DNA from 3 places in the Pseudoxanthomonas japonensis genome. Region 1 is predicted to be linked to each of the others. Evidence: riboswitches for the same ligand, from Rfam matches in the RefSeq annotation. Region 1 holds a riboswitch; each other region holds the start of a gene.

The links. A riboswitch is a leader RNA that binds a small molecule or an ion and turns the genes downstream of it on or off. The one in region 1 is predicted to bind cobalamin.
Region 2: it holds a riboswitch for cobalamin, as region 1 does, so the genes downstream of both, metE (5-methyltetrahydropteroyltriglutamate--homocysteine S-methyltransferase) here and btuB (TonB-dependent vitamin B12 receptor) in region 1, are expected to answer to the same signal.
Region 3: it holds a riboswitch for cobalamin, as region 1 does, so the genes downstream of both, ACGHX3_RS00500 (ribonucleoside-diphosphate reductase subunit alpha) here and btuB (TonB-dependent vitamin B12 receptor) in region 1, are expected to answer to the same signal.

Annotation. Positions count from the first base shown of each region.
Region 1 is NZ_CP171632.1:3,748,390-3,751,602, reverse strand. Features, by position in the region: gene btuB (TonB-dependent vitamin B12 receptor) at 32-1,918, opposite strand; cobalamin riboswitch at 2,044-2,266, opposite strand; gene ACGHX3_RS17610 (TfoX/Sxy family protein) at 2,366-2,737, opposite strand; gene ACGHX3_RS17605 (GAF domain-containing protein) at 2,734-3,213, opposite strand, start outside.
Region 2 is NZ_CP171632.1:112,879-116,091, forward strand. Features, by position in the region: gene ACGHX3_RS00475 (hypothetical protein) at 1-1,401, shown strand, start outside; cobalamin riboswitch at 1,482-1,716, shown strand; gene metE (5-methyltetrahydropteroyltriglutamate--homocysteine S-methyltransferase) at 1,915-3,213, shown strand, end outside.
Region 3 is NZ_CP171632.1:121,090-124,302, reverse strand. Features, by position in the region: gene ACGHX3_RS00505 (VOC family protein) at 1-1,096, shown strand, start outside; cobalamin riboswitch at 1,397-1,614, shown strand; gene ACGHX3_RS00500 (ribonucleoside-diphosphate reductase subunit alpha) at 1,887-3,213, shown strand, end outside.

The DNA.
Region 1 (3,213 bases):
TCCATTGCCGGCCCCGGATTCGACGTGCGACTCAGTCGCGCGCGCTGTAACGCAGGCTCAGGCCGTACTCGCGACCGGGCTGGTTGTACCAGGCGATCGTTTCGTACTCGCGGTCGAACACGTTGCTGGCGCGCGCCTGCAGCGACCATTCGTCGGTGATCGCGTACTCCAGGCGAAGGTCCAGCGTGCCGTAGCCGGCCAGGCGAACGCTGTTGGCGGCGTTGTCGTAGCGGTGGCTGGCGCCGTAGCCGGTCACGCCGAAGCGGAAGTCGCCGAATGCGCGGTCCACATCGATACGCGCGGTGTTGCGTGCGCGGCGTGCCAGCAGGTTGTCGTAGTTCGCGCCGGCGGTGTGGTTGCGCGGATCGGTGTGGCTGACCTGAGCGGCGATGTCGAAGCCGGCCAGCGTCACCGCGCCGGTCAGTTCGAGGCCGCGGATGCGCGCTTCGTCGGTGTTCGCCGGCAACCAGTTGCTGTCCAGCGCGATCAGGTCCTCGATGCGCGTCTCGTAGACGTTGACGCCCCAGTTCCATGCATCGCCGTACTGAGACAGCCCGACATCGAGGGTCTTGGAGCGTTCGGGTTCCAGCAGCGCATTGCCGGAGAACGGGTAGTACAGGTCGTTGAAGGTCGGCGCCTTGAAGCCGGTACCGGCGTTGACGGTCAGCTTGAAGCCGCCGCCGAAGCCGAGGCCCCAGCCCAGGTTGCCGGTGACGTGGTTGCCGAACTGGTCGTTGTCGTCGTTGCGCACGCTGGCCTGCACCTGCTGCGCGCCGAAGCGGCCTTGGTACTCGATGAAAACGCCGGTGTTGTCGCGGCTGTCCACGGGCACGCCGACGGTGTCGTTGACGAAGTCGACGCTGCTGGTGACTTCGTCGCGCTGCCAGTCGGCACCGGCGCTCAGCAGGTGCTGTTCGCCGAACGCGAAGTCGCCCTGCAGCGAGGCCGTGTCGCGACGCGTGTCGAACGTGCTGACATCCTCACGCGGGGTGCCCGCGCCGTCATTGAAATAGTTGTGCGACTTGTCCGACGCGCGGCCGATCTGCGCGGTGAGCATGGTGGCGGTGGACGGCTTCCAGGTCAGCTTGCTGCCCAGCACCTGCTGCACGTTGTCGGCTTCGTTGCCGCCGTAGATGCTGCCGTCGAATTCGTTGAAGGCGTCGGCATTCAGTGCGTGGCCTTCCAGCGTCAACGCATCGGTCAGCCTGTAGCCGGCGCGGACATTCAGGGAGACGTTGCGGTAGCCGTCGTCATCGGGCTCGTCGGTGAAGCAGCCCTGGAACAGCGTGCCCGACCCGCGGCAGGCGTTGATGCCGTCGGTTTCCTGGTATGCCGCATTTGCGCCGATCCAGCCGCGTTCGCCGCCGTAGGCGAAGCCGCCGCTGGCTTCGCGCAGGTTGTGGCTGCCGCCGCCGATGCGCAGTTCGCGCGACAGGCCTTGGGTGCCCCGGCGGGTGAAAATCTGGATGACGCCACCGATCGCTTCCGAGCCGTACAGGCTGGAGCGCGGGCCGCGCACGATCTCGATGCGTTCGATCTGGTCGACCGGCAGGTCCTGGAACGAGGCCAGGCCGGCGGTCGCCGAACCGATGCGGATGCCGTCGACCAGCACGAGCACGTGGTCGGATTCGGTACCGCGGATGTTGAGGCTGCTCAGCTTGCCCAGGCCGCCCTGGTTGGTGAAGCCGATGCCGGCGCGGCCCTTCAGCAGGTCGACCAGCGAGCGCGACTGGCTGCGCTCGATCTCCTCGCGCGTGATGAGCTGGGTCGGCGCCAGGCTGTCCTGCAACGCGACGTCGGTGCGCGTGCCGGTGACGACCACTTCGTCCAGGTCGGTGGCGTTCTGCGCGTGCGCGGCGAACGGCAGCGCCAGGGCGACCGCGGTGGTCAGAAGGGAAAGGGAATGACGGCTGTACATCGGACTCAACTCCATCGCGCGCCCCGCGCGCATTGTTCGGTGTGGAGTTGCGACGACGGAGAGGAACGTTGCGGACAGCGCAGCAGACGAACGGCGGCGCGGCACGCCGCGACGCCCTCCGCATCGCAACCAGTGGACTCCCAGGCCGGTCTCCGGGCTTGCGAAGGCGTGCGCAATGCACGCTGCCGGGGCGCCTTCCCATGCATGGATCGCACAGTGGCCGATGCCGCGGTTGTCGTCGCCTACCGTTGCGGGGGCAGCGCCGGAATGCCGCCTGCGCGGGTCACCGGCTTCCCGTTTCAACCCATGGCAGGACTGCCGAGGGTCACCTGAAAGCGCGCGCAGTATACGGGAAGCACCCGACGGTCATGTGGAACGGAGCTTGCTCCGCTGCTTTTCTGCAACGGACGGCGTGCGGCGTCGAGCAAGCTCGACGCTACCGCGGTGTCAGTCCTCGCCGCCGGGCGAGTCGAACAGATTGAGCGACGGGCCCGTGTCTTCCTCGCGCTCGGTGTGCGTGGTGGTCACCGGGCCGGCGGCGGGGCGGCCGCGCGGCGGCGGCAGCAGGGCCGCGGCGGCATCGTAGGCCACCAGCAGTTCCGCGCGGCGGTCTTCGGGCAGCTGCTGCCAGTGGCAGTCCAGCAGGGCGCCTTCCAGCGCGTAGAGCAGGTTGAGGCTGGGGCGGAAGCCCGCGCGCTTCACCCGGATGAAGGCTTCCACTGCACCCACGCCCTCCAGGTCCTCCTGCGTGCGCAGGCCGACCTGGCGCAGCCAGGCGGCGGACTTGGGGCCGATGTTGCGCAGCTTGGTGCCTGTCATGTCAGCGAATCCACGAAGATGGCGGCGATGCGTTCCATGCCCGCCTGGTCGTCGGCATCGAAGCGCGCCAGGCGTGGGCTGTCCAGGTCGAGCACGCCAACCAGTTCATCCCCTTTCACCAGCGGTACCACCAGTTCCGAGCGCGAAGCCGAATCACAGGCGATGTGGCCCGGGAAGGCCTCAACATCGTCCACGCGCTGGGTCTGACGGGTGCGTGCGGCGGCTCCGCAGACCCCCTTGTCCAACGGGATCCGCACGCAGGCTGGTAGTCCCTGAAACGGACCGACCACCAATTCCCGGCCATCGAAGAAGTAGAAGCCCGCCCAGTTGAAGTCCGGCAAGGCGTGGTAGAGCAGCGCCGCAAGGTTGGCGGCGTTGGCGATCCGGTCCGACTCGCCGGCCAGCAGGGCCCGCGCCTGTTCGGCCAACTGTGCGTACTGTTCCGGCTTGCTGCCGGTGAGCGTCTGGGAAGTGAA
Region 2 (3,213 bases), 540 kb from region 1:
GCATCCGGTGCCGTTCTCGGCAACTACGCCACCACCTACAGCTGCACCAATGCCCGTTCCGGCGGGCAGACACCCAGCGGCAGCGACACGACGTTCGAGGTGACCCCGGTGGCGGGCGACGACCTGACCTGCACGTTCAGCAATGCCCTTCGTCCACGGGTGACGATCCGCAAGACCAGCATCGGTGGAACCGGCAGCTTCACCTTCAGTGGCAACAACGGCATCGCGAACCAGACGATCGCCACCGCGACGTCGGGGACACCGGTCGCTGGCGCGGTGCAGATGCTGACCACGGTCGGCCAGGCAACCACGATCACCGAAGACGCACTGCCCGCGGGCTTTGCGTTGACCGACATCGCGTGCACGGGTGTGCCCGCCGGCTCGACGACGGTGAATCTGGCCACGCGAACGGTCACGTTGAGCGCGGCGGCGACGGCAGCAGGGACCAACGCGACCTGCACGTTCACCAACACGCGGCCAACGCAACTGACGCTCCGCAAGACGGTGACCAACGACAACGGCGGCACGCAGCCGGCGACGGCGTGGACGCTGTCGGCGGCAGGGCCGACCGCCATCAGCGGTGCCACCGGTGCCGCTGCGGTGACCAACGCGACAGTAAACCCGGGCACGTACACGTTGACCGAAAGCGCGACGCCGACCGGCTATACCGCCAGCAGCTACAGTTGCGTCAAGAACGGCGGCGCGGCGGTGTCGGGCAACAGCATCACGCTGGCCGCAGGCGATACCGCCACCTGCACGATCAACAACGACGACCGTCCTGCCACGCTGACGCTGCGCAAGACAGTGACCAACGACAACGGCGGCACGCAGCTGCCGACGGCGTGGACGCTGTCGGCGGCAGGTCCGACCGCCATCAGCGGGGCGACAGGTTCGGCGGCCGTCACGAATGCGACGGTTAACCCCGGTACGTACACGCTCTCGGAGAGCGCAACGCCCACCGGCTATACCGCCAGCAGCTACAGCTGCGTCAAGAACGGCGGCGCGGCGGTGGTCGGCAACAACATCACGCTGGCCGCGGGCGATGCCGCCACCTGCACGATCAACAACAACGACAGCGATCAGACCGACGTGTCGATCACCAAGGTCGCGTCGGCGGACACGGTGGTCCGCGGTGACGAGGTCGTCTTCACGTTGGTGGTGCGCAATCCCGGCGTTGCCGCGGCCCCCGGCACGGTCGTGCGCGATCCGGCCATGGCGGGCCTGGATTGCACGGCTGCCGGCCTGGCTGTGCCGACCTGTTCGGCGACGGGCGGTGCCAGCTGTCCCACGCCGTTGACGGCCAGCGGCCTGCAGGCCGGGGTTGCCATCCCCGCGCTTCCCGCCGGCAGTACCGTCAGCATCGACCTGACCTGCCGCGCCACGGCCAGCGGCATGCCGTGACGTGGCGATGCAGGCGACCTCCTCACGACGCGTGGGGCGGATCCCGTCGCCATGCTTGACGCTTCACCCAGCCCGGGCGTAACGTTCGTCCCCGCCAAGGTTTCCATCGCTTCATCCCAATAAAGCGATGGAATTAAAAGGGAAGCCGGTGCGGCCTGTTCCATGGGCCAATTCCGGCGCTGCCCCGCAGCGGTATTTGGAAACGAACCTCGCCAACAGCACTGGTCCACGCGGACCGGGAAGCGGCGGAAAGTAGGCCAGCGCACCCGCGCCCGTCCATGAGCCCGAAGACCTGCCCTGGCCGGAGGACACGACCGTCCTCCGACTGACCTGGAGCTTCCGAGGGGAGGTGGCCGGAGCCCGTGTCCGCGCGTGCCTGCCCCGGATGCGTCCTCCTGCGCCCGACTTCGGCACTCCGGCTCGCCCGCGGGGGCGAAGGTCGCTGGCGTGGCGGGCTCCGGTCCGGCGCGCGGTTCCTTCGTTCCTCATCCGCCACGCATGAGGACACGCACCATGACCACCGTTACCACTCTCGGCTTCCCGCGCATCGGCGCGAAGCGCGAACTGAAAGCCGCCCTGGAAAGCTACTGGCGCGGCGACACCACCGCCGACGACCTGCAGCGCACCGCACGCGACCTGCGCCATTGCCACTGGCAGCTGCAACGCGATGCCGGCGCCGATGTGGTGCCGTGCAACGACTTCGCGCTGTACGACCACATGCTGGACACCGCCTTCCTGTTCGATGCCATTCCCGACGCCTATCGCACGCTGGCGGACGCCGATCCGCTCGCCGGCTACTTCGCCCTCGCCCGCGGCGTGCAGCGCGATGGCACCGACCTGCGCGCGCTGGAAATGACCAAGTGGTTCGACACCAACTACCACTACCTGGTGCCGGAACTGCACGCCGGGCAGGACTTCCGCCTGCGCGGTGACAAGCCGGTCGCGGAATTCCTGGAGGCCCGCGCCGCCGGTCACGCTGCACGGCCGGTGCTGCTGGGACCGGTGAGCTTCCTGCTTCTGGCGAAGACGGTGGACGGCAGCGACCGCCTCGCGTTGCTGGACCGGCTGCTGCCGGTGTACGCGGACCTGCTGTCGAAGCTGCACGACGCCGGCGCCGACTGGGTGCAGATCGACGAGCCCTGCCTGGTGCTCGATCTGGACGATGCCGCCCGCGATGCCTATCTCCGCGCTTACGCCGCATTGGCGAAGGGAACGCGGCCGTCGCTGCTGCTCGCCACCTACTTCGGTCGCCTCGGTGACAACCTGCCGCTCGCCTGCGCGCTGCCGGTCGATGGGCTTCACGTCGACCTGGTGCGCGGCAAGGAGCAACTGGACGAGGTGCTGAAGCAGCTGCCGAAGGGGCGCGTGCTATCGGCGGGGCTGGTGGACGGCCGCAATATCTGGCGCACCAATCTCGACAACGCGCTGATCCTGGCGAAGTACGCACAAGGCCATGTGGGCGAAAATGCACTGTGGCTGTCGCCATCGTGCTCGCTGCTGCATGTGCCGGTGGACCTCACGGGCGAGAAGGCGCTGCCGGTCGACCTGAAGTCGTGGCTGGCCTTCGCGCGCCAGAAGATCGAGGAACTACGCCTGCTGGCCGACGCGTTGCAGGATCCACGCGCCGCCGATGCTGGGCTCGCGCTGGCCCGCGACCGCCTCGAATCGCGTCGCCAGTCCGCGCGTGTCCATCGTCCCGAAGTCGCGGCACGCCTAGCCTCGCCGGAGGCGGGTGACATCGACCGCGATTCGCCGTATCCGCAGCGTCGTATCGCCCAGGCCGCCTTGCTCGGACTGCCCGCGTATCCGACC
Region 3 (3,213 bases), 550 kb from region 1:
CATGCACCCGGTCGGCTACTACGACCTGACCGTGGCCGGCGTGCCGGTGCACGCGACCGCGTTCCGTCCGCTGACCGAGGCGGCACTGGCCGCCAATCCGTTCCGCATCTTCACCTCGCTGCTGCGGCTGGAGCTGATTGCGGACGAGGCACTGCGTGCGGAAGCGGAGACGATCCTGGCCAGGCGCGACATCTTCACCGCCGGTGCGCGTGCGCTGGTGGCGCAGGCCGAGCGCGATGGCGGATTGAATGAAGCCGATGCGCAGCGCTTCGTCGCCGAGGTGCTGGAGACCTTCCGCTGGCATGGCGACGCGACCGTGTCGTTGGCCACCTACGAAGCGCTGCACGGCCTGCACCGGCTGGTCGCCGACGTGGTCAGCTTCCGCGGCCCGCACATCAACCACCTCACCCCGCGCACGCTGGACATCGACGCCGCGCAGGCCGCGATGCTCGAGCGCGGCATCCAGGCCAAGGCGCTGATCGAAGGTCCGCCGCGCCGCGCGGTACCGATCCTGCTGCGCCAGACCAGCTTCAAGGCGCTGGAAGAGGAAGTCGCCTTCCCCGACGCCACCGGCACGCTGGTACCCGGCCGCCACAGCGCGCGCTTCGGCGAGATCGAACAGCGCGGCCTGGCACTGACGCCGGCCGGCCGCGAACTCTACGACCGCCTGCTGGCGCAGGTGCGGCAGGCCGGCGGCGCGGGCAACACGTCGGCGGACTACCCGCAGCGGCTGGCTGCAGCGTTCGCGGCCTTCCCGGACGACGAAGCGACGCTGCGCCGCGAAGGCATGGGCTACTTCCGCTATCGCCTGACCGACAGCGGCGCCGCCTTGCCGGCCACCGAGCGCGCGGCGATGACGCCGGACGCGCTGGTCGAGGCCGGCCATGCCGTCGTCGATCCCATCGTCTACGAGGACTTCCTGCCGGTCAGCGCCGCGGGCATCTTCCAGTCCAACCTGGGAGGCGGCGAACAGCGCGCGTACGACGCGCACGCGAACCAGGAGGCGTTCGAGGCGGCGCTGGGCAAGGCGATCGACGACCCGTTCGCGCTGTACGCGCAGGCGCAGGACGCCTCGATCACGGCACTGCGGGCTTGATGGCGGTTCCCCTCTCCCTGCGCCGCGCGGAGAGGGTGCCGAAGGCGGGTGAGGGGCGAACGGAGCCGGGGCAGCGAACGCGTCGGATCGAAACAACATGGTGGGTATCGAACGACCTGACGTGCGCCCCACCATCGTGCGCGCCCCTCATCCGCCCCGTATCACGTACGGGGCAGGCTCTTCGGGCACCTTCTCCCCGCCTAGCGGGGAGAAGGACTCGATGAGAAATCCGTGAAACCCGCGTCCTGCCGACGCCCGCTGTTCCACACTACATTTGGTGTTGACGCTTCCATACACCCCCACTATCTTGTGGCCGTCGGTTCTGGGGGTGGCTAGCCTCCGGATGAAAAGGGAAGCCGGTGACGCCTCGCGCCACTCCGGCACTGCCCCGCAGCGGTAATTGGGAACGACCCCGCCACACAGCACTGAGGCCCAGCCTCGGGAAGCGGCGGACTAGGAGGAAGGCCTGCCTTCCGTGCCCATGAGTCCGAAGACCTGCCGACAGCCGCGCGTTGCACACCGCGCGGTGCCGGCCGCGGATTCTCCGGGGGGAGATGGCTGGCGAAGCAGGGCGCCCGCAGTCCGTCTGCGTGGTCTCGGTCCCTGCGACGCCGCTTCCCCACTGTGACTCTCCATCCGGCCTGACGCGACCCCGCGAGGGACGGGCCGCCGCGTGCACCACGCATGGAGGATTCTCGTGACCCAGATCGACACCGCTGTCGCCGACGCCGGCACCACCCCGTCCCAGAAGGACGCGTTCGCCCTGACCCCGCCGCCCACCGCCACCGCGATGAGCGTGACCAAGCGCAACGGCGGCCGCGAACCGGTGGACCTCAACAAGATCGTGCGCGCGGTGCAGCGCAACTGCGAAGGCCTGCACGCCATCGACCCGATGCGCGTGGCCACCCGCACCATCTCGGGCCTGTACGACGGCGCCAGCACGCGCGAACTGGACGAACTGTCGATCCGCACCGCCGCGCTGCTGACCGGCGAAGAGCCCGAGTACAGCCGCCTGGCCGCGCGCCTGCTGGCCGCCTACATCGCCAAGGAAGTCACCGGCCAGGAGATCCACGCGTTCTCGCAGTCGGTGACGCGCGGCCACGAGGTCGGCCTGATCAACGACCGCTTGCTGAACTTCGTGCAGACCAACGCGCGCAAGCTCAACGACGCGCTGGACGCCTCGCTCGACCTGCACTTCGACTATTTCGGCCTGCGCACGCTGTACGACCGTTACCTGCTGCGCCACCCGCACACGCGCAAGGTCATCGAGACGCCGCAGCAATTCTTCCTGCGCATCGCCTGCGCACTGAGCGAGGACGTACCGGAAGCGCTGGCGCTGTACCGCCGCATGGGCAACCTGGACTACCTGCCCAGCTCGCCGACGCTGTTCAACAGCGGCACCACGCACGAGCAGCTGTCGTCGTGCTTCCTGCTGGACTCGCCGCAGGACACGCTGGAATCCATCTATGCCAAGTACGGCGACATCGCGCAGCTGAGCAAGTTCAGCGGTGGTATCGGCGTCAGCTACACCCGCGTGCGTTCGCGCGGCTCGCTGATCAAGTCGACCAACGGCCACAGCAACGGCATCGTGCCGTGGCTGAAGACGCTGGATTCCTCGGTCGCCGCGGTCAACCAGGGCGGCAAGCGCAAGGGCGCGGCCTGCGTGTACCTGGAGACGTGGCACGCCGACATCGAGGACTTCCTGGAGCTGCGCGACAACACCGGCGACGAAGCGCGCCGCACGCACAACCTCAACCTGGCCAACTGGGTGCCGGATCTCTTCATGAAGCGCGTCGAGGCAGACCAGGAATGGTCGCTGTTCGATCCACGCGTGGTGCCGGAGCTGACCGACCTGTATGGCGCGGCGTTCGAACTCGCCTATACGCAGGCGGAACTGCAGGGCAAGGCGATGAAGACCATCTCGGCCCGCAAGCTGTACGGCCGGATGATGCGCACGCTGGCCGAGACCGGCAACGGCTGGATGACGTTCAAGGACAAGTGCAACGCAGCCAGCAACCAGACCCTGCGCGCCGGCAACGTCATCCACCTGTCCAACCTGTGCACCGAGATCCTCGAGGTCACTTCGGCCGAAGAGACGGCGGTCTGCAACCTCGGTT